Regions from separate parts of the Enterobacter sp. JH25 genome, predicted to be linked through region 1. Evidence: predicted binding sites of a transcription regulator. Region 1 holds the regulator's gene; each other region holds the start of a gene.
What was found. The regulator PhoB, encoded in region 1, activates phosphate uptake and scavenging genes when phosphate is short. The targets are predictions, from matches to a motif close to CTGTCATAAAACTGNCNNAT.
Positions count from the first base shown of each region.

Region 2: glpT (glycerol-3-phosphate transporter) is a predicted target of PhoB. The motif match lies at 2,376-2,395, and genes of this name have one in related genera.
Region 3: L2Y28_RS02925 (esterase-like activity of phytase family protein) is a predicted target of PhoB. The motif match lies at 2,433-2,452, and genes of this name have one in related genera.
Region 4: uvrB (excinuclease ABC subunit UvrB) is a predicted target of PhoB. The motif match lies at 3,469-3,488, and genes of this name have one in related genera.

Region 1 is NZ_CP091319.1:970,040-977,272, reverse strand. It holds gene proY (proline-specific permease ProY) at 1-161, opposite strand, end outside; gene brnQ (branched-chain amino acid transporter carrier protein BrnQ) at 243-1,562, opposite strand; gene phoR (phosphate regulon sensor histidine kinase PhoR) at 1,972-3,267, opposite strand; gene phoB (phosphate response regulator transcription factor PhoB) at 3,289-3,978, opposite strand; gene sbcD (exonuclease subunit SbcD) at 4,166-5,371, shown strand; gene sbcC (exonuclease subunit SbcC) at 5,368-7,233, shown strand, end outside.
Region 2 is NZ_CP091319.1:3,128,216-3,135,448, forward strand. It holds partial or broken gene glpQ (glycerophosphodiester phosphodiesterase) at 1-905, opposite strand, end outside; gene glpT (glycerol-3-phosphate transporter) at 917-2,269, opposite strand; gene glpA (anaerobic glycerol-3-phosphate dehydrogenase subunit A) at 2,519-4,147, shown strand; gene glpB (glycerol-3-phosphate dehydrogenase subunit GlpB) at 4,137-5,354, shown strand; gene glpC (anaerobic glycerol-3-phosphate dehydrogenase subunit GlpC) at 5,351-6,541, shown strand; gene L2Y28_RS15055 (nicotinamide mononucleotide deamidase-related protein YfaY) at 6,573-7,233, opposite strand, start outside.
Region 3 is NZ_CP091319.1:599,232-606,464, reverse strand. It holds gene L2Y28_RS02930 (3'-5' exonuclease) at 1-944, shown strand, start outside; gene L2Y28_RS02925 (esterase-like activity of phytase family protein) at 1,029-2,387, opposite strand; partial or broken gene L2Y28_RS02920 (YfaZ family outer membrane protein) at 2,797-3,341, shown strand; gene L2Y28_RS02915 (NAD-dependent succinate-semialdehyde dehydrogenase) at 3,520-4,890, opposite strand; gene L2Y28_RS02910 (AraC family transcriptional regulator) at 5,041-5,784, shown strand; gene L2Y28_RS02905 (LysE family translocator) at 5,833-6,486, shown strand; gene L2Y28_RS02900 (DUF445 domain-containing protein) at 6,490-7,233, shown strand, end outside.
Region 4 is NZ_CP091319.1:1,370,799-1,378,031, forward strand. It holds gene bioF (8-amino-7-oxononanoate synthase) at 1-853, shown strand, start outside; gene bioC (malonyl-ACP O-methyltransferase BioC) at 837-1,592, shown strand; gene bioD (dethiobiotin synthase) at 1,585-2,286, shown strand; gene L2Y28_RS06525 (ABC transporter ATP-binding protein) at 2,249-2,971, opposite strand; gene uvrB (excinuclease ABC subunit UvrB) at 3,720-5,735, shown strand; gene yvcK (uridine diphosphate-N-acetylglucosamine-binding protein YvcK) at 6,252-7,160, opposite strand.

The DNA of each region.
Region 1 (7,233 bases):
GCCACGCCGCCGATGATGTAGGCCAGCAGAACGCTTGGACCGGCCATTTTGATGGCATCTGCCGAGCCATAAAAAAGACCGGTACCGATAGCCGAGCCCAGCGCCATAAAGCGGATGTGGCGGGTGCTCAATCCACGTTTAAGTTTGTTAGTGCTTTCCATTAAAATCTTGCCATTCAACACGAAAAAAACAAAAAACCACGGGGCCTTAAGCCCCGTGGTTAAACAATTTGTTGCCGTTGATTAATGGGCGTTGGATGTCACCTGACGCCCTGCCGCACGGTCCCAGATAATCGCCAGAACCAGCGCTACAACGGAAGGCATCAGCCAGGCCAGGCCCTGCTCGGACAGCGGCAGACGCTGTGTCCAGGCTGGCAGGATTTCTGCAAATGCTGATGCTTTGATCCCGTCAAGGATACCAAAAATCAGGCTGATAAACATGGCTGGCGCAATAATTCGCGTGGAGTTATGCCACCACGGACGGGTGAAGCTCAGCACTACCAGCACGATACATGGCGGATAGATCGCCGTCAGCACCGGAATTGAGACCTGAATCAGGTGGCTCAGACCGAGGTTTGACACCGCCATGGAGAAGATGCCGAGGATAAACACCAGCGTGCGGTAAGAAAGCGGCAGATACTGAGCGAAGAACTCCGCGCAGGCGCAGGTCAGACCCACCGCCGTCACCAGACAGGCCAGGAAAATCAGCGCCGCCAGCAGCATGCTGCCTGCACCACCAAAGGTGTGCTGCACGTAAGCATGCAGGATCGCCGCGCCGTTTGCGCTCTGATCGACCAGCGTTGCGCTATCTGAACCCAGGCGGAACAGCGCCAGATACAGCAGCGTCAGGCCGACACCGGCCATCAGGCCAGCCCAGATGGTGTAGCGAGTCAGCAGACGCGCTTCGGTCACACCGCGGGAACGCGCGGCGTTAACGATAACGATACCAAACACCATCGCGCCAAGCGTATCCATCGTCAGATAGCCGTTCACGAAACCGTTTGAGAACGCCGCGTTCTGGTAAGCGTCCATCGCGGAGCTGATGGGCCCCGCAGGCCAGACGATGGCCGCAACCGCCAGCACAATCAGCGCCACAATTTTCAGCGGTGCCAGGAAGTTACCCACAGTATCCAGCAGTTTGCCGGGATAGAGAGAAACCAGAATAACGATGGCGAAGTAAATGAGGCTGTAAATAAACAGCGGCATCGCGCCGTCACCGGTCAGCGGGGCAATACCCACTTCAAAGGAGACGGTCGCCGTACGCGGGGTTGCGAACAGCGGGCCAACAGCCAGATAGCAGACGGTTGCCAGCAGAACGCCAGCCACTTTGCCAATCGGGGTGCTGAGGCTGTCCACACCGCCACCGACTTTCGCCAGCGCGATAACGGTCAGTACCGGCAGGCCCACGGCAGTAAGCAGGAAGCCAAACGCAGCCGTCCAGACGTGTTCACCCGCCTGTAAGCCAACCATTGGAGGAAAAATGATGTTACCTGCGCCAACGAACAGCGCAAATGTCATAAAGCCCAGCGCGATAATGTCACGCGATTTCAAGTGATGGGTCATAAAACCTTACTGCCTGTGGATGTGGTGTTGAATACGTTGAGATTTTCGCCATCCCTGACGGGACGATACAGCGGAAAATTTGCTCAATTTCAGCGGGATATGCTCCCGTCCAGGCGTGGCGAAGAATAGTTTTTCGATTTACCACGCAAATACAGTCGGTCTGACAGTATATGGGGGGCAATTTAAACGCTTATAACGTTTAAAGGCAAGAAGGGATCGTAAAACCAGAACAATATGCCAGCATGAAAATTAAGACCAAAATAATATGCCATGTATAAGAAAAACTCATGGCTAATCATGCGAACAAAAAAGCACCAGCCGTATAATATTCACTCGCGTTTCGCTTGACTGCAAAGCAAACGGGCCAGCAATCGCTGGCCCGTGGAAAGGTAGCCTGACACACACGCTGTCAGGCACTTTTTTTGGCAATTAATCGTTCCGGGATCGCGAAGCTAAAGCGCGTGCCCTTACCCAGGGTGCTTTCGATATTGAGCCGGCTTTCGTGGTGGCTGACGGCATGCTTCACAATTGCCAGCCCCAGTCCGCTCCCGCCGGTCTGCCGCGAGCGCGCCTTATCCACCCGGTAGAACCGTTCGGTGAGACGCGGGAGGTGTTCAGGCCCAATCCCCGGCCCGTTGTCCTCGACGCTAAACTCAGCCCCTGCCGGAGTATGCTGCCACCGCACCGCGATATGCGTCCCTGTCGGGGTATGATTCACGGCGTTATAGACCAGGTTTGAGATAGCGCTTCGCAGCTCATCTTCACTGCCGAGCACTTTCAGCGTGTTATCAACATCAAAACTCAGGGTGTGTTGATTATGGCTCAGCGTTTGGGCTTCGCGCTCCACCACTCGCAGCATCATCGGCACATCAATGATGTCGTTTAGCGCCAGCGACGGGGCAGCCTCAATTTTTGAAAGCGTTAGTAGCTGTTTGACCAGCCCTTCCATGCGGAACGTCTGTTCCCGCATGGTATGCAGCGCTTTCTCACGCGGCGCCCCCTCAAGCGTTTGCTCCTGCATCATCTCCAGATAGCCCTGAAGCACCGTCAACGGCGTACGCAGCTCGTGGCTGACGTTGGCAAAGAAGTTACGTCTTGCGCCCTCAAGCTGATGCATCTGGGTGACATCCCGCGCCACCATCAGCCACTGCCGATCGCTGTAGGGCATCACGCGAATTTCAAGATGGCGACCGTTATTGAGCTTCAAATTGTGCGGACGACTAAAATCACGCGTTTTCAGATACAGCGTGAACTCGGGATAGCGCAGAAGGTTGAGGATGTTCTGACCGTTATCATCCGGCCAGCGCAGGCCCAACAGCTGCTGTGCGAGGCCATTGCACCAGAAGATGGTCCCTTCTTCCGTCGTCAGGATCACTGCGTCCGGCAGCGACTCCGCGCCGCTGCGAAAGCGTTTTATCAGGCTTCCCAGCTCACGACGGCGCTTTTTATTACGCATCTGCATCTGGTGCAGGCCGTAGAGTAGCGGTTCCCAGCTCCCGCTTCCCGGCGGGGGTGTCATACTTCTGTCGACCCACAGCCACCAGGAAAGACGCAGTAAATTCCAGAAATGCCAGACGAGCAACCCCGTCACGGCCACCAGTAAAAACCACGGCAGATAGCCAAAAATAGCCCCCAGAATGAGGGCCGGAATACAGCATAAGATCAGTTCAAAGACGAGCCTTTTCCATGACAGACGTTCCAGCACGCGTCACACTCCTGTCATTGTTCAGAAACGGGTCGAGAAGCGATAACCCGTGCCGCGGACCGTCTGTACCATGCGATCGTGGCCGCTCAGTTCCAGTGCTTTACGCAGGCGGCGAATATGGACGTCAACCGTTCGGTCTTCGACATAGACGTTAGTTCCCCAGACGTTATTCAGCAACTGTTCGCGGCTGTAAACGCGCTCCGGGTGTGTCATAAAGAAGTGCAGGAGTTTAAATTCGGTGGGGCCCATATCGAGGGGATTTTCACCGGTCATGACCCGGTGTGAGGTAGGATCCAGGCTCAGGCCCTGCATCTCAATCACCTCTTCCACCGCCATCGGTGAAATACGGCGCATCACGGCTTTGATACGCGCCACCAGCTCTTTCGGGGAGAACGGTTTGGTGATGTAATCGTCCGCGCCGGTTTCCAGACCGCGCACGCGATCCTCTTCCTCACCGCGCGCCGTCAGCATCACCACCGGGATATCGCGGGTCATCGCCTCGCGTTTGATATGCTTGATAAACTGCAATCCGGAACCGCCAGGCAGCATCCAGTCCAGCAGGATCAGATCGGGCCAGGGTTCATTCAGCTGGTTCACCGCGCTGTCATAATCTTCCGCTTCAACCGGCTGGAAGCCATTTTGTTCAAGCACGAAGCACACCATTTCACGGATCGGAGCTTCATCTTCTACGACCAGAATACGTCTCGCCATACTTTGCCCTGTCTTATCGTATTTAAGTTACAAGTCTGTAATGCGGCGTCATTATGCGTCAGATTTATGACAGATTTATGAAAAACATTACCACGATAAATAGCAAACTGTTGTTTTATTACAGCGGTTATTTTCCGTTCCCCGAACGTTTATAATCCTGCTTTCTTATTATTGCCACGGATCTCTTATGCGCATACTTCACACCTCAGACTGGCACCTGGGTCAAAATTTTTACAGCAAAAGCCGCGCCGCGGAACATGAAGCGTTCCTGAACTGGCTGCTGGAGACGGCTCAGGCTCACGAGGTGGACGCAATTATTGTGGCGGGCGACATTTTTGATACCGGATCGCCGCCGAGCTATGCGCGTGAGCTGTACAACCGTTTTGTGGTCAACCTCCAGCAAACCGGTTGTCACCTGGTGATTGTCGCCGGAAACCATGACTCGGTGGCGACGCTGAATGAATCCCGCGATATTCTGGCGTTCCTCAATACCACCGTGGTGGCCAGCGCCGGACACGCGCCGCAGATCCTGAAAAAACGTGACGGCACGCCGGGCGCAGTGCTATGCCCAATTCCGTTTTTACGCCCGCGCGATATCGTGCAAAGCCAGGCAGGCCTGTCCGGGAGCGAAAAACAGCAGCATCTGTTGCAGGCCATCACCCGCTATTATCACCAGCAGCATACGGAAGCCTGCGCCCTGCGCGGCGAACAGGCCATTCCTATCGTTGCCACCGGGCACCTCACCACCGTCGGGGCCAGTAAGAGTGACGCGGTGCGCGAGATTTATATCGGTACGCTGGACGCGTTTCCAGCGCAAAACTTTCCCCCCGCCGACTACATTGCCCTCGGGCATATTCACCGGGCCCAGATCGTCGGGGGATGCGAGCATATTCGCTATTGCGGCTCGCCCATTTCCCTCAGTTTTGACGAAACGGGCAAAGCCAAATCCGTGCATCTGGTGAGCTTCACCGAAGGCAAACTTAGCGCCGTTGAGACGCTTGAGGTGCCGGTCACCCAGCCGCTGGCGGTGCTGAAAGGCGATCTGGCCGCCATTACCGCTCAGCTTGAGCAGTGGCGCGGCGCAGCGCTTAATCCCCCCGTCTGGCTCGATATCGAAATCACCACCGATGACTACCTGTACGATATGCAGCGTAAAATTCAGACGCTGACGGAAGACCTTCCCGTAGAGGTGCTGCTGGTACGTCGCAGCCGCGAGCAGCGCGAGAAAATTCTGCTGAACGCCCAGCGTGAAACGCTTAGCGAACTTCGGGTTGAAGAGGTGTTCGCGCGGCGGCTTGCGCATGAAGAAGTGGACGAGGCCAGGCGCACCAGGCTTAACGAGCTGTTTGCCCATACCTTGCATTCCCTCAATGACGAGGACGAAAACGCATGAAAATTCTGAGCCTGCGTCTGAAAAATCTGAATTCGCTAAAGGGTGAGTGGAAAATCGATTTCACCGCGGAGCCTTTCGCCAGCAATGGGCTGTTTGCCATCACCGGCGCAACCGGCGCGGGTAAAACCACGCTGCTGGATGCCATCTGCCTGGCGCTTTACCACGAAACACCGCGTCTTAATAAGGTCTCTCAGGCACAAAACGACCTGATGACGCGCGATACCGCCGAATGCCTGGCTGAAGTGGAATTTGAGGTCAAAGGCGTTGCTTATCGCGCTTTCTGGAGCCAGAACCGCGCCCGCAACCAGCCAGACGGGAACTTACAGGCACCGCGCGTTGAGCTGGCCCGCTGCGAAGACGGCAAAATTCTGGCCGATAAAGTCACGGATAAGCTGGAACAAACCGCCGCACTCACCGGGCTGGACTATGGTCGCTTTACCCGCTCGATGTTGCTCTCACAGGGGCAGTTTGCCGCCTTCCTGAATGCTAAACCGAGCGATCGCGCAGAGCTGCTGGAAGAACTGACCGGCACGGAAATTTACGGCCAGATTTCCGCCATGGTTTTTGAAAAACACAAAGCGGCACGCAACGCGCTGGAGATGTGCGAAGCGCAGGCCGCAGGCGTTGTGCTGCTGAGCGAGGAACAGCAGCAGCACTTGCAGCAAAGTTTGCAGGCACTTACTGACGAAGAAAAAATCCTGCTGGCACAGCAGCAGAGCCAACAGAAAGATTTTCAGTGGCTTACGCGTAACGACGAGCTGATACGTGAGCAGCAGCGCGTAGCCGCTTCGCAGCAGCAGGCGCAACAGGCTCTGACGGACGCCGCGCCGCAACTGGCGAAGCTCCAGCTGGCACAGCCCGCCGCCCAGCTACGTCCGCTGTGGGAGTATCAGCAGGAGCAGACCACCCGCCTGGCGCAGACAACAGCGCGAATTATTGAAGTAAATACTCGCTTACTCGACAGAGCGGCGCAGCGCTCGCGTATTCGCAACGGTGCGCTGCGCAACCGTGAACAGTTGCAGACAGAACACACGGTACTGACGCAGTGGCTAACCGAACACGATCGTTTCCGTCAGTGGGGGCAGGAAATTGCCGGCTGGCGGGCGCATTTTACGCAACTGAGTCGCGATAAAAATCAGCTTGTGGCCCAGTCAGCGCGTATGGCTGAGCTTCGTCAGAAACTGACTGAGATGCCGGAGAGTACGCTGACGCTGACGGCTGAGGATCTCGCGACGGCAATGGAGCAACAGGCACAATCGCGGGCGCTCCGCCAGCGTCTGACTGCGCTTCACGCTCGCTATCAGCCGCTGCAAAAACGGCTGCGCCATAATGCGGAAAGCGTTCAGAAAGCGCAGGCTGAGCAGGGTAAGCTCAATGAAACGCTGATCCTGCGGCGTCAGCAGTTCAAAGAGAAAAATCAGCACTATGCCGACCTGAAAGCGCTCTGTGAGCGTGAGGCGACAATCAAGGATCTTGAGAACTATCGTGCACAGCTCGAAGCGGGTAAACCTTGCCCGCTCTGCGGTTCAAGCGAACATCCGGCAGTTGTGCAGTATCAGGCGCTTGAACTGACCGACAATCAGCGCCGCCGCGACGCGCTGGAGAAAGAGGTTGCCGCGCTAAAAGAGGAAGGATTGCTGGTGCTCGGGCAGGTGAATGCGCTCACCCAACAGATCCAGCGCGAGACAGAGGAAGTACAGGCCCTCTCTCAGGAAGAGCAAGCACTCACTAAAGAGTGGCTGGAGGTCTGCGCCTCCCTGAACATAGCGCTGAATATTCAGGATGATATTGCCCCCTGGATGAGCGAACAGGAGCAGTATGAACGCCATCTGTATCAGCTTAGCCAGCGTCTGACGCTGCAA
Region 2 (7,233 bases), 2.2 Mb from region 1:
CATCTTGCTCGCATGCGCCTCTTTCACCATCGCCGTCAGCTTCACGTGGCCCGGCGTTGAGCCTTCCGCCACCAGCATGTGGTAATCCGGCCCGATGCCGTCGGCGTACTGCGCAATCTGCTTCATCGCGCCCGGCTTAAACATCCAGTCGTAGCTGTAGTTCACCCACTTCCCGTCCGGCTGTTTTTCCTGAGTTTCATTCCAGTCGGTATAGGCAATCAGCTGCACCAGATTGAGATCCATTCCCATCTTCGGCTCCAGCTCAGTTTTGATGCGCTTCAGTTCCGCGGCATCGAAACATTGCAGGAAAACCTTATCCTGCTTGCTGGTGTAGCCGTACTTTTTCAGTACCTCCAGCGTCTTCGCGGCAATGTCTTTTCCTTCCTGATGGTGGAACCACGGCGCTTTGATTTCCGGGTAGATACCGATATTTTTGCCCGTCGAGTGGTTCAGCCCCTGAACAAACTCGATCTCCTCTTCGAAGGTGTGAATACGGAAGTCAGACTTGCCCATCGGGAAACGCCCCGGATAGACCTGCACCTTCTTGCGTTTTCAATCTCGAAGCCCTCGGTAAACTTCAGCGAGCGGATCTCCGCCAGCGTGAAGTCGATGGCGTAGTAGCGGCCATCTTTACGGGCGCGGTTCGGGAAACGCTCCGCCACGTCCGTCACGCGGTCAAGATAGTGGTCATGCAGAACGACCAGCTGGTCGTCCTTCGTCATCACCAGATCCTGCTCCAGATAATCCGCGCCCTGGGCATAGGCCATCGCTTTTGCCGGCAGCGTATGCTCCGGCAGATAACCGCTGGCGCCACGGTGGGCGATCACGATTTTATCTGCCGCCAGCGCGGAGCCTGTCATCAGGCCCGCCAGCAGCAGGCCTGTCGCTAACTGAGTTAATTTCATCGCAATGCTCCTTACTGACGACGCGCCAGCACCTCGGCATGGTGACGTTTTTCACCAATCATCACGACGATCAACAGCAGAACCGCCAGCACGCTGCCGCCAATCATCACCATAAAGCCACCGTCCCAGCCGAAGAAATCGACGGTGTAACCGACGATGGCACTTGCCGCCACTGAACCGCCGAGGTAGCCAAACAGACCGGTAAAGCCTGCCGCCGTGCCTGCCGCTTTCTTCGGTGCCAGCTCCAGCGCGTGCAGGCCGATCAGCATAACCGGTCCATAAATCAGGAAGCCGATTACGATCATACAGGCCATATCCACACCCGGATTACCCGGCGGGTTAAGCCAGTAAACGACTGTCGCGATGGTCACCAGCGTCATAAAGAACACGCCTGTCGCCCCACGGTTACCCTTAAACACTTTGTCCGACATCCAGCCGCAGATCAGCGTGCCGGGAATGCCCGCGTATTCATACAGGAAATAGGCCCAGGAGGATTTATCCAGCGCGAAGTGCTTCACCTCTTTCAGGTAAGTCGGGGACCAGTCGAGGATGCCGTAGCGCAGCAGGTAGACAAACACGTTCGCCACCGCGATGTACCACAGCAGCTTGTTTGGCAGCACATACTTCATGAAGATCTGTTTCGCGGTCAGCTCTTCTTCGTGCTTCTCGCTGTAATCATCCGGGTAGTCGTTTTTGTACTCTTCAATCGGCGGCAGGCCGCAGGACTGCGGCGTGTCGCGCATCAGGGCGAAGGCGATAATCGCCACCAGAATGGCGCCAAAGGCAGGCATATAGAGCGCCGCGTGCCAGTCGTTGAACCAGGCCATCCCCAGCAGGAACAGCAGCGGCGGAAGCCCGCCCCCGACGTTATGCGCGCAGTTCCAGACCGATACAATCCCACCGCGCTCTTTCTGTGACCACCAGTGCACCATGGTACGTCCGCATGGCGGCCACCCCATCCCCTGGAACCAGCCGCAGAGGAACAGCAGTACGAACATGACGGCAATGCTGGAGGTCGCCCATGGCACAAAGCCCATGAACAGCATCACCGCTGCCGCGAGGATCAGACCGGCGGGCAGGAACACGCGCGGATTCGAGCGATCCGACACCGACCCCATAATGAACTTCGAAAAACCGTACGCGATGGAGATCCCCGACAGCGCAAAGCCCAGATCGCCGCGGGAGAAGCCTTGTTCCACCAGGTACGGCATGGCGAGCGCAAAGTTTTTACGTACCAGATAGTACGCCGCATACCCGAAGAAGATCCCGAGGAAGATTTGCCAACGCAGACGGCGGTAGAGAGGATCAATCTCTGCCTCTGGCAGTCGCGCCCGGTGTGGCGCAGGTTTAAAGATACTGAGCATAACAGCCTCCGTGGCCTTTCAAAAATGACCGGGCATCTCGCGCCCGGCTACAGAGGCGGCGATGTTAAGAAATCACGGTGAATGTTACTGTGAATCAACGCACAGATTGTTACAGAAATATGACAGAATGCGCAAAAAAGCGCATGAAATCACGTTTCACTTTCGAATTTCGCGCGTTTATGTTCGAAATCAAACAAACCACACGATCAATGTGGCTAAATGCTAAAAAACGAACATAGAGGAAAGGCAATGACAATTCACGATCCACGCTTCAGCGATGTGATTATCATTGGCGGTGGCGCGACGGGTGCCGGCATCGCACGCGACTGCGCCCTGCGGGGATTGAGCGTCACGCTTCTGGAACGCCACGACATCGCCACCGGCGCAACGGGGCGTAACCACGGTCTGTTGCACAGCGGCGCCCGCTATGCGGTCACTGACGCTGAGTCCGCGCGCGAGTGTATTGCTGAAAACCAGATCCTCAGGCGCATCGCCCGCCACTGCGTTGAACCGACCAACGGCCTTTTTATCACCCTTCCCGAGGATGACCTCGGCTTTCAGCAAACCTTTATTACCGCCTGCACGGCGGCAGGCATTCAGGCCGAGGCGCTCGATCCTGCGCAGGCGCGCCGTCTGGAACCCTCGGTGAACCCGGCGTTACTGGGCGCGGTAAAAGTGCCTGACGGAACCATTGATCCTTTCCGCCTGACCGCCGCCAATATGCTCGACGCGCGGGAACACGGCGCACAGATCCTGACCGGGCATCACGTCACCGGGCTTATTCGTGAAGGTAATACCGTGCGCGGGGTGCGCGTGTGTGATACGCAGTACAATGAACACCGCGAGCTGTATGCCACCGTCGTGGTCAACGCGGCAGGGATCTGGGGCCAGCGCATCGCGGAATACGCCGATTTATCCGTCCGCATGTTCCCGGCCAAAGGCTCGCTGCTGATCCTCGACCATCGCATCAATAACCATGTCATCAACCGCTGCCGTAAACCGTCTGACGCCGACATCCTCGTGCCGGGGGACACCATTTCGTTGATCGGCACGACCTCAATGCATGTGGACTACAGCGAAATTGATTACAACCGCGTCACCGCTGAAGAGGTGGATATCCTGCTGCGCGAAGGGGAAAAGCTGGCCCCGGTGATGGCGCAGACGCGTATTCTGCGTGCCTACGCGGGCGTGCGTCCCCTTGTCGCCAGCGATAACGATCCGAGCGGGCGTAACGTCAGCCGCGGCATCGTGCTGCTCGATCACGCCGAACGTGACGGCATGGACGGGTTTATCACCATTACCGGCGGCAAGCTGATGACCTACCGGCTGATGGCCCAGTGGGCCACCGATGCCGTCTGCCGTAAGCTCGGCAACACCGCGCCGTGCGTGACAGCGGAGCGGGCCCTGCCCGGCTCGCAGCAATCGACAGAAAAAACGCTGCACAAAATCATTTCACTTCCTGCCCCGCTTCGCGGTTCGGCGATTTACCGCCACGGCGACCGCACCCCGACCTGGCTTGGTGAAGGGCGACTCAGCCGCAGCCTGGTGTGCGAATGCGAAGCCGTGACCGCAGGCGAGGTGCAATATGCCGTGGAAAACCTGACGGTGAACAACCTGCTTGATTTACGCCGCCGCACGCGCGTCGGGATGGGCACCTGTCAGGGGGAACTGTGCGCCTGCCGTGCCGCCGGGCTGCTACAACGTTTTCATGCCACCTCCTCAACCCAGTCGCTCGCCCAGCTCAGCGATTTTTTAAATGAGCGCTGGAAAGGCATTCAGCCCGTCGCCTGGGGCGATGCCCTGCGCGAAAGTGAGTTTACCCGCTGGGTCTATCAGGGACTTTGCGGTCTGGAGAAGGAGCACAACCATGAAATTTGATACCGTGATTGTGGGTGGAGGGCTGGCGGGCCTGCTGTGCGGTCTCAAACTGACGCAGCGGGGTCTGCGCTGCGCCATTGTCACTCGCGGTCAAAGTGCCCTGCACTTCTCTTCCGGCTCGCTGGATTTACTGGGCGCGCTATCGTTCGCCGATCTGCCGCCTGAACATCCCTACCGCCTGACGGGCGCAGAGAATATGGCCCGCTTTGCCTGCGAAACCGAACACCTGCTGACCGCCTGCGGCGCACGCATGCAGGGTGACGCCGAGCAAAATCATCAGCGCGTCACGCCGCTCGGCACTCTGCGCGCCGCCTGGCTTAGCCCGGAAGAGGTGCCTGTCGCCCCCATCGCTGCCGGGCACGTGCGGGTGGTGGGGATCAGCGGTTTCCTTGATTTCCAGCCGCATCTTGCCGCCGCGTCTCTCAGACAGCAAGGCATTCAGGTGGATACGGAGGAGATTGATCTCCCCGAGCTCGACGTGCTGCGCGAAAACCCCAGCGAGTTTCGTGCGGTGAACATTGCCCGCCTGCTGGATAATGAACGCTACTGGCCGCAGCTGTACGCGGCGCTTCAACCGCTCGGCGAGACCTGCGACGCCCTGTTTATGCCCGCCTGTTTTGGCTTAACGGACAACCGGCTCTGGCGCTGGCTCTCGGCGCGCCTGCCCTGTACGCTCGGTTTACTGCCGACGCTCCCCCCTTCCGTGCCCGGCATTCGTCTGCATACCCAGCTTCAACGTCAGTTTGTCGCCCAGGGTGGCGTCTGGTTGGCAGGCGACGAGGTGAAAAAAATCACCCTGGCAGAGGGCGCGGTAAGCGAAATCTGGACCCGCAACCACGGCGACATCCCGCTTCGTGCACGCTATACGGTGCTGGCAAGCGGCAGTTTTTTCAGTAACGGTCTGCTGAGCAGCCGGGATGGCGTGCGTGAGGCAATTCTCGGGCTGGATGTCCGGCAAAGCGCTTCCCGCGCGGACTGGTATCAAAGCGATTTCTTCACCCCGCAGCCCTGGCAGCAGTTCGGCGTGATCGTCGACACCCAGCTGCGCCCGCAGCTGGGCGGGGAACCGGTTGAAAATCTTTACGCCATCGGCTCGGTTCTGGGCGGGTACGATCCCGTGGCACAGGGCTGCGGTGGCGGCGTCTGCGCCGTCACCGCGCTGCATGTCGCGGAGCAGATTATCCAGCGCAGGGAGGGAGCACAATGAACGACACCCGATTTGAAAGCTGTATCAAATGCACGGTCTGCACCACGGTTTGCCCGGTCAGCGGCGTCGATCCGCGCTATCCCGGCCCGAAACAGGCCGGCCCCGACGGGGAGCGTCTGCGCCTGAAGGACGGCGCGCTCTACGACGAGGCGCTGAAATACTGTATCAACTGTAAACGCTGCGAAGTTGCCTGCCCGTCGGACGTGAAAATAGGCGATATCATCCAGCGCGCCCGCGCCCGCTACAGTACGCAAAAACCGACGCTGCGCGACGCGATACTAAGCCACACCGATCTGATGGGCAGCCTCTCGACGCCTTTCGCGCCGGTCGTCAATGCCGCCACCGCCCTGAAGCCGGTGCGCAGGCTGCTGGATGCGACGCTCAAAATCGACCATCACCGCAGTCTGCCGAAATATTCTCACGGCACCTTCCGCCGCTGGTATAAATCCGTGGCGGCAGAACAGGCGCAGTTCGCTGAGCAGGTTGCCTTCTTCCACGGCTGCTACGTGAACTACAACCATCCGCAGCTGGGGAAAGACCTGCTGAAAGTGCTGAACGCCATGGGGACGGGCGTTCAGCTGCTGAGCAAAGAGAAGTGCTGCGGCGTTCCGCTGATTGCCAACGGTTTTACCGACAAAGCGCGCAGGCAGGCGAAAAGCAACGTCACCGCTTTACGCGAGGCGATCGTCGACAAAGGGATACCGGTACTGGCGACGTCGTCAACCTGTACCTTCACGCTGCGCGATGAATATCCGCATCTGCTGGATGTGGATAACACCGGCTTGCGCGAGCACATTGAGCTGGCGACCCGTTTTCTCTGGCGCAAGCTGGACAGCGGGCAGACGTTACCGCTGGGCAAATTGCCGCTGAAGGTGGTGTATCACACGCCATGTCATATGGAGAAGATGGGCTGGTCGATCTATACGCTGGAGCTGCTGCGGCTGATCCCGGGGCTGGAGCTGACGGTGCTGGACTCACGCTGCTGCGGCATCGCTGGCACCTACGGATTCAAGCGTGAAAACTACCCAACGTCACAGGCCATTGGCGCGCCGCTGTTCCGGCAGATTGAAGAGAGCGGCGCAGATATCGTGGTGACGGATTGTGAAACCTGCAAGTGGCAGATCGAGATGTCCACCAGCAAACGCTGTGAACATCCCATTACCTTGCTGGCAAACGCACTGGCGTAACCGTTGCCGGGGACACTGCCCCGGCACATCCTCACTCTACGAACAGCGATTCCACGACGTTGATCCAGCCGTGCTCGCTGGCGACCTCTTTCCCGTTCAGCCAGCGGCGCAGCATGTTCAGCGCCATCATCGCGCACACCTCCTGACGCACGGCCAGGCTGTGGCGGGTAATGCTCATCCTGACCCGCAGGGCGTGCGTCCCTTCCGGCGTTGCCAGGGCAAAGTTGAGGTGCTCCTCATCCAGCCCGCCCACAAACAGCGCCAGCCCCGCGAAATGCTTCACTCTGCGCTCGGACGCCCAGCGCGCCGTCTGCGCCAGCGTCTCCTGCTGGAACGGCACCACTTCACTGGCCAGCAGCGGCGCACCCGCCCGGGTAAGCTGAAGCGCCAGAAGCCCACCGGTAAACTGCTCGCTTAGCGTCACGCTCAACTGGCGGGACTGCAAATGCGCTGCGATCTGCGCCGGCAGCCCTTCCGTTCCTTCGAAAATCAGGCTTTCCCCGGCGACGCGCTGCACTTCCGGCCACAGTGCCAGCATAGCGGCTTTCTCTGACGCCGGTCCGGTCAGCTTCAGTTCAATAATCGGCATGGAGGAGCGATAGCCCATCGACACGCCGGGAGGCAGTTGCAGGTGATCGAGGCTCTGGGCCAGGTCGCTTTCCGAGCGGCCAAAGGTGGTCAGACGCAGGCAC
Region 3 (7,233 bases), 370 kb from region 1:
ATAGCCTCAGACTTCCCGTCGAAGTTATCCATTTCCACGCCTGGTGTTATCAGCAATTAAACGCGCATCGGCGTCTTCCCCCCAGGAGCAAAAACTTTATTGAGCTGATGGAAAATGCGCTGACGGTGGCATTTGAAGAGGGAGCAATCAAACCGGAGCAGTACAGCGCCGTTTTGATAGATGAAGGACACGATTTTAAACCGGAATGGCTAAGAATCCTCGCCAAAATGCCGGACAATAAAGATAGCTCCCTGCTGTTTCTGTACGATGACGCTCAGTCAATTTATCAGAAAAAGAAAGCTCTCGATTTTACCCTGTCCAGCGTCGATATAAAGGCTCAGGGCCGTACAACTATTTTGGATACCAATTATCGCAACACCCGGCAAATACTCCATTTTGCCAGCAGCGTAGCATTTAATTATCTCAATAATCACATAGAAGCTTCTCTCAAATACCAGCAGCCTGCCGCAGGTGGCCTGTCCGGGAAGTATCCCGCGCTGGCCAGCTTTGATAATCAGGACGAGGAGATTACGCGCGTCCTCGATTGGGTCACAGAGCAGCGACAGGAAGGTGTTGCGTGGTCAGAAATCGCCATACTGTGCCCCTCAACCTACAGCATTTCAGGCATGCTCGCGCCAAGGCTTGAAGCCCGCAAGATCCCATACCAGATGATTGTCTCCAGCGATGATAAAAAGCACTGGTCCCCGCAGAATGATTACCTCTGCGTCATGCCGCTGCCCAGCAGCAAGGGGCTTGAGTTTAATTCGGTCGCCATTATGGATGCGGCAAAGGAAAGGGACAGTGAAGATCTGAGTGACGATATCAAGCGCCTTTACGTCGGCATTACCCGCGCACGACAGAATCTTCTGGTGACAATGCACGGAACCGGAAGCCTGCGAGATCATCTGGTCGAGACCTGGGAAAAGAGCGTTAAGTCGATCTAACTATTCCGCGTTGAAAAGTATCTGCACCGAACAATCCCCTCTCCCCTGTGGGGAGAGGGCCAGGGTGAGGGGTAAAGTCCAATATTATTTCAACGCCTCCGGCAGCGTCACAATCCATAGCTCGCTGTCGGAATCCGGCTTCTTCAGCGGCTTGACGCTGAGGGTAGTTTCAACCGCTTTGTCATCCAGCGTCAGCTTGCCTTCCGCGTTCACCCGATAATCCTTGAGCTTCTTGCCCTCGGCCGGGTTGTGCATCGCCACCTTCACGCCAAAGTCATTATCGTTCGCCACCGCCAGCGTTTTGTCGTCAATCAGCGCCAGCCCTTCGGCCTTTTCCTGCTGCCAGCCCAGCGCACGCAGATCGACCACCTGCGTTTTTTCCGCAAGTGAAATGCCGCGCTGCGCCAGCGTTTTCTCATCGTCAAATTCCGGGTATTCGCCCGGCTTGTCGAAGGCGGCCAGATCGCTCGCCTTGCTCAGATCCACCCTGTAGATGAGGTTACGCATTACGTCGTTTTTATCTTCGCCCTGTTCAATCAGCAGGATAGTGTGGTTATCCAGCGCCACGATATCGCCGATTTTGGCGTCGCTGTTTTTGCTGTAGGCCGCGCTGTCGACAGGGTAGCCGTACATCGCGGTTTTTCCGGTCGCCGGATCGAAGCTGACCAGTCGCGTAAACAGCGCCTGCTTTTTGCTCTTCCCGTCGATATCCAACGTACTCTGGACAGCGGCGATAATACGTCCGTCCGGCATGCGGGTCAGGCCTTCAAATCCCCGGTTTGCCTGGCGCCATTTGATAACATTTGGCAGACCGCCGGCGATGGATTTCTCCCCTTCCGCCGCCTGTGGGCCGTGGATCGCGAGGATTTTCCCTTTACTGTCAATATTAATCAGGAACGGACCATACTCATCGCACAGCCAGTAGCCGCCCTTCCCGTCCGGCGTGATGCCTTCCGTATCCAGCCCGCGGTTATCGCCTTTCAGCACTTTTAAGGTGTCGCTTAGCGCGATTTCATTGGTGGAACCAATCACGCCACTTTGCAGCGGCAGACCGTTGATTTCGCCTTTATCGTCATGCAAAGGACGCGCGTCCACGGCCTCCGCTTTACCGTTTTGCACGCGGATCGTCATTAGCAGCGGGGCGAAATCCGGGGTAACAAAGATTTTAGCGTCATTTTTCCCCATTTTTGGCGAATCCGCGTTAGGACCGCGATCGGTCACGGTCGTAAACGTCAAGGCATCGCCCTGCTTGCCCGTAAACAGCAGGCCAGAGCCAGTCCCCACAGGCAGCCCGTTCGGAAACGCGCTGGCAAACGCACCGCTGTATTTGACATGCGCGCCTTCGGGAAAACTGAGGACGTAACGCTCCGCGGTTGGCTGTGCCGCCAGGCCAGAGAAAGAGAGCGCACAACCAATTAGCACAGGAATGATTTTTCTTTTCATAGTGTTAGCACCCAGTAAGTGAAGCCAACAACGTAATGAAGAAACGTGTCAGAAAAATGACATGGTGAAAGCGGTTCGGCACAACGGGGCGTATAGCCACCTCCAGAAATGTAAACCTGTGTCTTTATCTGTGACAACTGAAACACTTTTGGAAATTATTAGAAACTCAATTAATTCATCCTGAACTAATTTTTCCGACCCGTTCAGCGTACGTTTAATGAGAATCCTGAACCCTTCCTAAACGCGAATGCATTACGTATTGACTCCTTGCCGGGTCAACATTCGAACAACATTTAAAATTCAAAAACCAAACAAAATCAGCATAAAAACGTGACAAGCATCGCATTTGCAGAGATAAACAGCTCTTGTTAAGGTGCCCTCAGATTAATTTGATGACGAGGAAAAACTCATGAAAAAGCTCAACGTTCTCCTTCTTTCCGCTCTGACTGCCGTATCGGGCTCCGCACTGGCCATGGGCGGCAGCATTGAGCAGGGTAAAAACTTTACCAACCTGAATGTGGAAATGGGGAAATCAACCTCCGGTCTGTACACCGAAGGTAGCTGGCTGAAAAACACCGATGACGGCACCACAACCGGTGGCGTAGGAGCAGGCTACAACTTTGAAGTCGGCCCGGTGATGCTGAACGCAGGCGCTAAGGCCCTCTACGTTGGCCCGAAAAAAGGCGATAACGGCGTGGCGTTCCCGGTCGGCGGCGGTGTGAACGTTGCCCTGACCGACAGCATCAGGGTATTCGGTGAAGGCTACGTTGCGCCAGACGGCCTGAACAACAGCGTGAAAACTACGTTGAAGCGAATGGTGGCGTAAGCTGGACGCCAGTGAAGCCGGTGACGCTGAAGGTGGGTTATCGTCACGTGAGCGTTGATGGTAAAGACGGTCGTCCTAACCACACGCTGATTGACGGCGCATATGTTGGCGGTGGCGTGTCCTTCTAAGCCTGTTTGCCCGTTTCGCCCGGCGGCGCTACGCTTGCACGGGCCTACAATGAAGGGTGCAATTTATGAATATTATTGCACCTTGTAGGCCGGGTAAGCGCAGCGCCACACGGCAAAAAAGGCGATGAGACTGTTAATAAAAAAACCTGCCGGATGGCAGGTTTTTTTATGTCCGACATTACTTGCGAACGACCACCAGCTTCTGGTTCACAAACTCTTTGATCCCCAGGTCCGACAGCTCGCGTCCGTAACCCGAACGTTTTACGCCGCCGAACGGCAGTTCTGCCGCCGTATCGGTGAGCCAGTTGATGTACACCATCCCGGTCTCAATACGCGATGCCATCTTCTTCGCGCGCTCAATATCCTGGCTGAACACCGCTCCGCCCAGGCCGTAGTGAGAGTCGTTCGCCAGCGCGACCGCCTCGTCGTCGTTTTTCACCACGTAAATCTGCGCTACCGGGCCAAAGAACTCTTCAAAGTACGCCGGGTTGTCGCGTGAGATGTTGGTCAGGATGGTCGGCTCAAAGAAGCTCCCGTCTCGCTGCACAGGTTTGCCGCCATAGTGCAGCGTAGCGCCGTTTTTCACCGCCTCGTTAACCTGTTTGGTCAACGTGTCGAGCGCGTCTTTAGAGGACAGCGGCCCCAGCGTGGTGCTTTCGTCCAGCGGATCGCCAATCTTCACCTGCTTAAATGCCTCGGTGAATTTGCTCAGGAAGGCATCAGCAATCTTTTCATGCAGGATAAAGCGCTTCGCCGCGGTACAGACCTGCCCGGCGTTGTTGAGCCGCGCGTTAACGCCGATCTTCACCGCTTTATCCAGGTCCGCATCGTCGAGCACCACGAATACGTCGTTACCGCCAAGCTCCAGCGTGGATTTCTTAATGTGCTTCGCCGCCTGGGCCGCTACCACGCTGCCCGCTTTTTCTGAACCGGTTAGCGCCGCGCCCTGTACGCGATCGTCAGCGATGATGTTCGCCACCTGATCGGACGAGATAAACAGGTTGGTCCACGCCCCTTCCGGCGCGCCCGCCTCACGCACCAGATGGGCGAAGGTTTCCGCACAGTGCGGCACAATGCTGGCGTGTTTAGCGATGACAGGGTTACCCGCCGCCAGGTTTGGCGCCAGAACGCGCATCAGCTGATAGTACGGGAAGTTCCATGGTTCGACGGCCATCAGCACGCCGATGGGGTGATGTTCAACCCATGCTTCCCCGAGTTCAGAGTCATACTTCACCGGGGTCAGGAACTGCTTCGCGTTGTCCGCATAGTAGCGGGCGATTTGCGCGCACAGCTTCACCTCGCCGCGGCTCTGTTCGATGAGCTTACCCATCTCCTGGCTGGCGATTTTCGCCAGCTCCTCCACGCGTTCGTCGATCAGGTCCGCCAGCTTATGCAGTACCGGCAGGCGCTGGCTTATGTCGCCTTTCGCCCAGTCGGAGTGATAGAGCGCATCGGCTGCCTTCAGCGCCGCTTCAACATCTGCGTCAGTGTGGGAGGGATATTCTTTGATGAGCTGGTTAGTGGCAGGATTTACTGTCTGATAAGCCATATCGAATCTCCATGTTTTACCGCTTAGGGTATTAAGGGTAGTCAACATGACTGGCTATGGACGTAAAGTTGGGTATATCCGGAAGGTTCTGAGTAAAGCGATGCCATACCGTGGCTGGCGTGGTATAAAAAACCTTCATAAGGAGTTGCTATGACCGATACCCGCCACATCCGTCAGACCTTTCACCGCGCCTCGGGCCTTGAACTACGCAGCACGTGGCAGAGCATGCAGGCGTACAAACGCCATTGCCACCCTCAGCTCTCCATCGGCGCAATTGTGGAAGGCCAGACATGCTGCGTGTGTAATGGCAGAGAATACATCCTCCAGCCCGGGGACCTGATTGTGATCCCGGCTTATGTCCCACACAGCTGCAACCCTGTTGCCGGGCAGCCGCGTAGTTATCATATGCTTTATATCGATACGGACCTTCCCCTTGCGGTTCAGGTGATTCGCAACGCTACGCTGTTTATGTATTACCGGGAAGTTGTTGAGAGGATGTCCCCTGCGTCCGTAGACAGGCTGCTTACTGCCCTTCCCCATTGCATGGATGAGGCAGAAAAGCCTGGATCAACCAGCCAGCAGGTTCAGCAGGCATTTCTTTCCAGTCTTTCCAGCCCGCCTTCCCTCGACGCACTTGCGCAACGATTCTCGCTGCGAAAGGAGACGCTGATCCGTACCTTCAAGAAGGACACGGGCCTGACGCCTGGCAGCTTCCTCAATATCTCCCGCGTTGAGTACGCCAAAGCGCGGCTGCGTGCCGGGGATGATATCGCCGATGTCGGCTACCAGAGCGGGTTTGCCGACCAGAGCCATTTTCATAAGACCTTTGTGCGCTACACCGCCGCCACACCGCGCCAGTACGCTACGGGCCGATCAATATCAGACAATAAATAGGTTCTGTGTTTTCGTAGTCTGGCCCCAGTTTTGCATTCTGAGGTCGCTATGGAACTGTTCTTCCCTTCCGCTTTTCTCGCCCTGGCGCTGGCGCATTTTGTTGCCCTGTTAAGCCCGGGCCCGGATTTTTTCCTGCTGATGGGCTACGCCGCCCGCTACCGACTGCGCGGCAGCGCCGGATTGTGCATCGGGATAGCGGCAGGAAATGGGCTTTACATTTTGCTGGTCATTATGGGATGGAGCGCGCTGCGTCAGTTCGCGTGGCTGTTCACGTTGATTGAATTATCCGGCGCACTGTATTTGCTCTGGATCGGCTCGCATCTTGTACGCAGCCGACCGCAGACGCTGGCGCTAAATGAAACACATGAGCGCTGCCCCTCGCTGCGTAAGCAGATCCTGCTGGGGCTGGGTTCGGCGCTGTTGAATCCCAAAAACGCGTTGTTCTACCTGGCGCTGATGACGGCGTTACTCGGGCCGGACGTCACGCTGCTTCAGCAGGCGACCTGCGGCGTCTGGATGGTGATGGTAGTACTGGTATGGGATTTTGCGCTGGTGTCGCTGATGGGGTTACCGGCGGTTCAGCGAAAGCTCAGCCGTTCGCTCTGGCTGATAGAGCGCACGGCGGGGGTGGTATTGATGGGGTTTGGTGGGTGGGTGCTGTGGCGGTTTTTGCACTTTTCCCCCGTATCCCTCTATCCTTAACCCATGGAAAAACATACCGAACTCAAACGCGCCAAGCTTCTCGCGCTGTCGCTGCTGCTGATTGCCGCTGCGGCCTTTATCACTACCCTGTTCCTGCCGCAAACCTTCTGGGTACGCGGCGCAAAAGCTATTGCCGAGGCGGCGATGGTCGGCGCGCTGGCGGACTGGTTTGCCGTTGTCGCGCTGTTCCGCCGGGTGCCAATTCCCTTTATCTCGCGCCATACGGCGATTATCCCGCGCAATAAGGACCGCATCGGCGACAATCTTGGCCAGTTCGTGCAGGAAAAGTTTCTGGATACCCAGTCGCTGGTCGCATTAATTCGCCGCTACGAGCCGGCCCAGATGATTGGTGCCTGGTTCAGCAAGCCCGACAACGCCCAGCGCGTCGGGCTGCATCTGATGCAGGTGATGAGCGGTTTTCTTGAGCTGACTGACGACGGGCGCATTCAGCGCCTGCTCAAACGCGCGGTGCATAAGGCTATCGACAAGGTCGATTTAACCGAGACCAGCGCCGTCATGCTGGAAAGCATGACCAAAAACAACCGTCACCAGGTGCTGCTGGACGCCATCATCAACCGTCTGATAACCCTGATTCAGCGAGAGAGCACGCGGGAATTTATCTCTGACCAGATCGTCCACTGGCTGAAGACCGAGCATCCGCGCAAGGCGATGGTGCTGCCCACCGAGTGGCTGGGCGATCAGAGCGCAGAGATGGTGTCGAACGCGGTGAACACGCTGCTGGATGAT
Region 4 (7,233 bases), 400 kb from region 1:
GCTGTTGTTTATCTCCGGTTTTGCCGCGAATCAGGCGGTGATTGCCGCCCTGATGGGCAAAGACGACCGCATCATCGCGGACCGCCTGAGCCACGCCTCCCTGCTTGAAGCCGCCAGTCTCAGCCCGGCACAGCTGCGGCGTTTTGCCCATAACGATGCCTCTCAGCTGAACGTCCTGCTGGGTAAACCCTGTTCAGGGCTTCAGCTGGCGGTCACGGAAGGGGTATTCAGCATGGACGGCGACAGCGCGCCCCTGGCCGCGTTGCACGATGCCGCAAAACAGCAAAACGCATGGCTGCTGGTCGACGATGCCCACGGCATTGGCGTCACCGGCGAGGAGGGGCGCGGAAGCGCTTATCAGCAGGGCGTCAGGCCGGAACTGCTGGTGGTCACTTTTGGAAAAGGCTTCGGCGTCAGCGGTGCCGCGGTGTTGTGCTGCGAGCCGGTGGCCGACTACCTGGTGCAGTTCGCCCGGCACCTGATCTACAGCACCAGCATGCCCCCGGCGCAGGCCGTGGCACTCTCTGCGTCGCTTGCGGTGATCCGCGGCGAAGACGGCGCTGAACGCCGGGCTCGCCTGGCCGACCATATTCAGCGTTTCCGCCGGGGGGTAAGCGAACTGCCTTACCGGCTTACCGACTCGCACAGCGCCATTCAGCCCGTGATTGTGGGTGAAAACCATCGGGCGCTGATGCTGGCACAGGCGCTACGAGAACGCGGGCAGTGGGTCACGGCGATCCGCCCACCCACCGTGCCGCCAGGCACCGCGCGCTTGCGTCTGACGCTTACGGCAGCGCACGAGCCGCAGGATATCGATACGCTTCTGGAGGCACTGTATGTCTCCCGTCAATAAACAGGCCGTTGCCGCTGCGTTTGGCCGGGCAGCGCAAAGCTATTCACAGCACGATGAGCTGCAACGCCTGAGCGCGCGCGGGCTGCTGGCCGCGCTCGGGGAGGGGCATTTTATGCAGGTGCTGGACGCGGGCTGCGGGCCAGGCGGCAATAGCCGCTACTGGCGCGCAACGGGCAGCCACGTCACGGCGCTGGATTTATCCGCGCAGATGCTGGATGAAGCCCGCCAGCAGCAGTCAGCAGACCGTTATCTGGTGGCCGATATCGAGGCCATCCCGCTGGAGGATGCGCTTTTTGACCTCGTCTGGAGCCATCTGGCGGTGCAGTGGTGCACCAGCCTGTCGCAGGCGCTACGCGAGCTTTACCGCGTGGCACGGCCCGGCGGAGCGGTGGCCTTTACCACCCTGCTGGAAAGTTCGTTGCCGGAGCTGAATCAGGCGTGGAGGGCGGTGGATGCGCAGCCGCACGCCAACCGGTTTCTCTCGCACGAACAGGTCACTCAGGCGCTGGCAGGCTGGCGCTATCGCAGTGAGGTCCAGACCGTCACCCTCGAATTTAGCGATGCGTTAAGCGCCATGCGCTCTCTTAAGGGCATAGGCGCGACGCACCTGCACGCCGGTCGGGAGAAGAAACCCCTTACCCGCGGACAACTCCAGCGTCTCGGGCTGGCCTGGCCGCAGGATCGGGGCCGGTTCCCGCTCTCTTATCATCTTTTTCATGGGATTATTGAACGTGACTGAACGTTATTTTGTTACCGGTACGGACACCGAAGTCGGTAAAACGGTTGCCAGCGCCGCGCTGTTGCAGGCGGCGCGTCTGCTGGGGAAAACAACGGCCGGGTATAAGCCCGTAGCCTCCGGCAGCGAGATGACGCCGGAAGGCTTACGCAATACTGATGCGCTGGCGCTACAGCGTAACAGCAGCCTTGCGCTGGCCTATTCTGCGGTGAACCCCTATACCTTTGCTGAACCCACCTCGCCGCACATCGTCAGCGCCGATGAAGAACGTCCGATTGATTTTTCGGTGCTCTCTTCCGGATTACGCGACCTGGAAACGCAGGCCGACTGGGTGCTGGTAGAGGGGGCTGGCGGCTGGTTTACCCCGCTGTCCGACGAGCAGACATTTGCTGACTGGGTGCGGGCCGAACAGCTTCCGGTCATTCTGGTGGTGGGGGTGAAGCTTGGCTGTATCAATCACGCCATGCTGACCGCTCAGGCCGTGCAGCAGGCCGGGTTGCGTCTGGCAGGGTGGATTGCCAATGACGTGGTTGCGCCGGGTAAACGTCATGCTGAGTATCTGGCGACGCTGAAGCGGGTGCTGCCTGCGCCGTTTCTCGGTGAGATCCCGTGGCTTGCCGACGGCGCAGAGCAGGCGGAAACCGGACGCTATCTTGACCTCAGCGCCTTATGTCCCGCGCCATCCAGTGCGCAATAAGGTCGTCATCCAGCTCGTTAACGTGGCCCTGTGCCACGTTACGCCCGCGATAGAGCATGCAGAAACGATCCGCTACCCGGCGGATAAACGACAGCTGTTGCTCCGCTAACAGCACCGTCATTCCCAGCTCCCGATTCAACCGTACCAGCAGTTGACCCAGCCTGCGGGCGAAGCCTTGCCCTGCGCCATACATGGGCTCATCCAGAATCAACACGCGCGGGCGATTAACCAGCGCACTGGCGAGGGCCAGCTGATACTGGTCGTCGGGGGACAGCGCAGAGGCACGGCTCTGTCGCAGCGGATAGAGTTCCGGAAACAGGGCGTACACGTCATTTTTTGATGTCGGGTCGGATTTCCCCGTCGCCCGCATAGCGATATGCAGATTTTCATCGACGGTCAGCTGGGAAAATATCCGCCGATCCTGCGGGACGTAGCCTATCGTTGGCGGCGCCGTGAATGCTGACGCAGGGCTGAGCAAATTACGCGGCGGCGCGCCAGCCTCATGCCATATGATGGTGCCGCTCTCAACGGGCACCTTTCCGGTAATGCAGTTCATGAGCGTGGATTTACCCATGCCAGGCAGGCCAACAATGCCCGTACAGATGCCTTGCGGGAAATCGATATTCACGTTCCATAGCGTATGTTGGCTTCCGTAAAACTGATTTACAGCACGCAGACTCAACATCTTTCTCTCCTTAAAAATGTGTGGGGTAATGCTCAGGCTGATATCTGCAAAACGCCTGCCAGAAACAAAATAATGATTAAAAAAGAGTCATTTTTAGGAATAACCCACTGCTAAAAGCTTAACGTTTGTTCGAATTGCACGCTCCCGGTGCCGTGCGTGTCGAATCGTGGTGCAGGGAAAATGACGGAATTGTGATTAAGATCTCGCCGGTTACTTATGAAAAAATGAACGTTTTCCAGGCAAAAAAGAGTGATAAAAATTTTTTACTGCCGCTTCGTGGGAAAAACCGGGAATTTGCTGGAGTGCATGCTGTACGGGCTGGAGGCAGTTATCCACTATTCCTGTGGATAACCTTGTGCATTAGAGTTAGAAAACACGCGATAAGCGAGAGAATACGCGGGTTACGCCCAAATTGATGCGAAACGCGGCTTTAGGAAATAGTCTATATTTTTTAACGAATTAGATAAAAGCAATTCCCTCAGCGCCAGCGACACCTGTTGCCATAAAACTTTCATAACCGCCCTTGACAAATGTTAAAAAAGTAATAGTTCTGGGGATAACCCCCTGAGGCTGGTGTTTTATATTGTCACAGTTGAAATTTAGCTCGCGAACGCACTAATCCTCTCTGCGCTACGCTAAATATCCTGACACGCTACTGGTTTTCCATCCAGTGTTTTTTACTGGCAATCCTGGCCACAACGAGTAAAATTACTCACCTGCCGCTTATTCTGTCATCAGGTCGTCGCCCATGAGTAAACCGTTCAAATTGAATTCTGCTTTCCGTCCTTCCGGGGATCAGCCCGAGGCCATTCGTCGCCTGGAAGAGGGGCTGGAAGACGGGCTGGCGCACCAGACCCTGCTGGGGGTAACCGGTTCGGGTAAAACCTTCACCATTGCCAATGTCATTGCCGATCTCCAGCGTCCTACGATGGTTCTCGCGCCGAACAAAACGCTGGCGGCGCAGCTGTATGGTGAGATGAAAGAGTTCTTCCCGGAAAACGCGGTGGAGTATTTCGTCTCCTACTACGACTACTACCAGCCGGAAGCCTACGTTCCCAGCTCCGACACGTTTATCGAGAAAGATGCCTCGGTGAACGAACATATCGAGCAGATGCGTTTGTCGGCGACCAAGGCGCTGCTGGAGCGTCGTGATGTGGTGGTGGTGGCCTCGGTGTCGGCGATCTACGGCCTGGGCGATCCGGATCTCTATCTCAAGATGATGCTGCACCTGACGCAGGGGATGATCATCGATCAGCGTGCAATTTTGCGCCGTCTGGCGGAGTTGCAGTACACCCGTAACGATCAGGCGTTCCAGCGCGGGACCTTCCGCGTACGTGGTGAGGTTATTGATATCTTCCCGGCGGAATCGGACGACATGGCGCTGCGCGTGGAGCTGTTCGATGAAGAGGTTGAACGCCTGTCGCTGTTCGATCCGCTGACCGGTCATGTGGAGTCGGTGATCCAGCGCTTCACCATCTACCCAAAAACGCACTACGTGACGCCACGCGAGCGTATCGTACAGGCGATGGAAGAGATTAAAATTGAGCTGGCAGACCGCCGCAAGGTGCTGCTGGCGAACAACAAGCTGCTGGAAGAGCAGCGCCTGAGCCAGCGTACCCAGTTCGATCTGGAGATGATGAACGAGCTGGGCTACTGCTCCGGCATCGAAAACTACTCACGCTACCTCTCCGGGCGCGGACCGGGCGAAGCGCCGCCGACGCTGTTTGACTACCTTCCGGCGGACGGCCTGCTGGTGATCGACGAATCCCACGTTACGATCCCCCAGATCGGCGGGATGTACCGCGGTGACCGCGCGCGTAAAGAGACGCTGGTGGAGTACGGATTCCGGCTGCCGTCAGCGCTGGACAACCGTCCGATGAAGTTTGAAGAATTTGAGGCGCTTGCTCCGCAGACCATCTACGTATCGGCGACGCCGGGCAACTACGAGCTGGAGAAATCCGGTGATGACGTGGTGGACCAGGTTGTGCGTCCGACCGGGCTGCTGGATCCGATTATCGAGGTGCGTCCGGTGGCGACGCAGGTGGACGATCTGCTCTCGGAAATACGTGCCCGTTCCGCCATCAACGAGCGTGTACTGGTGACCACGCTCACCAAACGTATGGCGGAGGATTTGACGGAGTATCTGGAAGAACACGGCGAGAAGGTGCGGTATCTGCACTCGGATATTGATACCGTGGAGCGTATGGAGATCATCCGCGACCTGCGCCTGGGCGAGTTCGACGTGCTGGTGGGTATCAACCTTCTGCGAGAAGGTCTGGATATGCCGGAAGTGTCGCTGGTGGCGATTCTGGACGCGGACAAAGAGGGCTTCCTGCGTTCCGAGCGCTCGCTGATCCAGACCATTGGCCGTGCCGCGCGTAACGTCAACGGGAAGGCGATTCTGTACGGGGATAAAATCACCCCGTCGATGGCCAAAGCGATTGGCGAAACGGAACGTCGTCGCGAGAAGCAGCAGCGCTATAACGAAGAGCACGGCATCACGCCGCAGGGGCTGAACAAGAAGGTGGTGGATATCCTGGCGCTGGGTCAGAACATTGCGAAGACCAAAGCGAAAGGGCGCGGCAAGGCCCGTTCAGTGGTGGAAGAGGATACCGTCGCGCTGACCCCGAAAGCGTTGCAGCAAAAGATCCACGAGCTGGAAGGGCAGATGATGCAGCACGCGCAGAATCTGGAGTTCGAAGAGGCTGCGCAAATCCGCGATCAGCTGCATCAGCTGCGGGATCTGTTTATTGCGGCATCGTAGTTTTTTGCCCGGTGGCGTTTTCTCCCTCTCCCTGTGGGCTGAGGGATCCCCAGTAATTTTTTTATGCAGAAGCAATAAAGTTGCTTTCTAAATGACTGAGGGCTGTCAGCGATGCCCTGGTCCGGCTGTAAATCGCTGAGGCGTTTGCCTTCCGGCCGGGGCGAGGCGCAGGGATGCGCCGAGAGGGCGGCTTTACAGGGACGTTGCCTCCGCCCGTACCCGATAAGCCGGAAGGAATAAGCCGAGGGCACCGCGAAGCGGCGATTTACCGCCGGGAGCACGGGTCGTCAGGGTGGTGGCGACTGAGCCACCCTGGCACGTTCACCGGTCATGTCGTTACAGAGTAGCAAGGAACATAAAGTGAACGGAATGACCACCACCGCCGTATGTTCCCCTCACCCTAACCCTCTCCCCGGAGGGGCGAGGGGATTGCTCAGTGCTCGCATTAATTTGTGGGGATCCCTCAGCCCTGTGGGAGAGGGCCGGGGTGAGGGCATCAGGCCGCACAAAACGAACCTAACCTAATGCCTGAATCGCCTTCTCCAGCGCCTCGCGCAGCAGATGGCGGTCGTGGCGATATTTAATATCGCTCGCTTCCAGCGGCTCCTGCACCATCACGCGATCGCCAATCCCCGACACATCTACTTTTGGCCCGACCACGACACCATCGATAATTTTCTTACCAACATACTGTTCCATCAGGTCCAGCTTATCCGCCAGCGACAGGCTTGCCGCCGCCGGACTGAGTTCGCGGCCTAAATTACCGATATAGACCATGGGCGCAGGCGTTCTGCGCAGCGCCTGCGCCAGCTCTTTCACCAGCAGGATCGGCATCAGGCTGGTATAAAAACTCCCCGGCCCAATCAGGATCAGATCGGCCTCGCCAATCGCTTCAACCGCTTCACGCGTTGCGGGTACGCTGGGGTAGGTCATCAGCTCTTTTGGCGGAAGAAGAAGCTGGTCGATATTCACTTCACCATACACTTCGTGATCGTCAGCATCGATCGCCATCAAATCTACCGGCTGTTCGGACATCGGGATCAGGAACGCATCCACTTTTAGCAGGTTACGAATTAAATTGATCGCTTCCAGAGGGCGCACGCTCAGGTGATCCAGCGCCTTTAACATCAGATTTCCAAGGTTATGGCCTGAAAGTTCGCCATTTCCCCCAAAACGGTACTCAAACATCGCCGAGGCCACGCTTGGCTCAGTGATGAGCTGGTTGAGGCAGTTGCGCATATCACCCCAGGCTATCCCGCCTTCAGCACGTCGGATCCGCCCGGTTGAGCCGCCGTTGTCCGTTGTTGTCACGATGCCCGTCAGGCGTGAGCCCAGTGACGATAACGACGACATAACCCGTCCCAGACCGTGACCTCCTCCAAGAGCGACCACGCGGTCCAGATCCGCAAAAGTGCGATTGCGCATACCTATTCCTTATCCTGTTAAGCTTGCGTCACAGTAACGCAACTACTCCTAAAAGACGATGCCTCTCACAAAC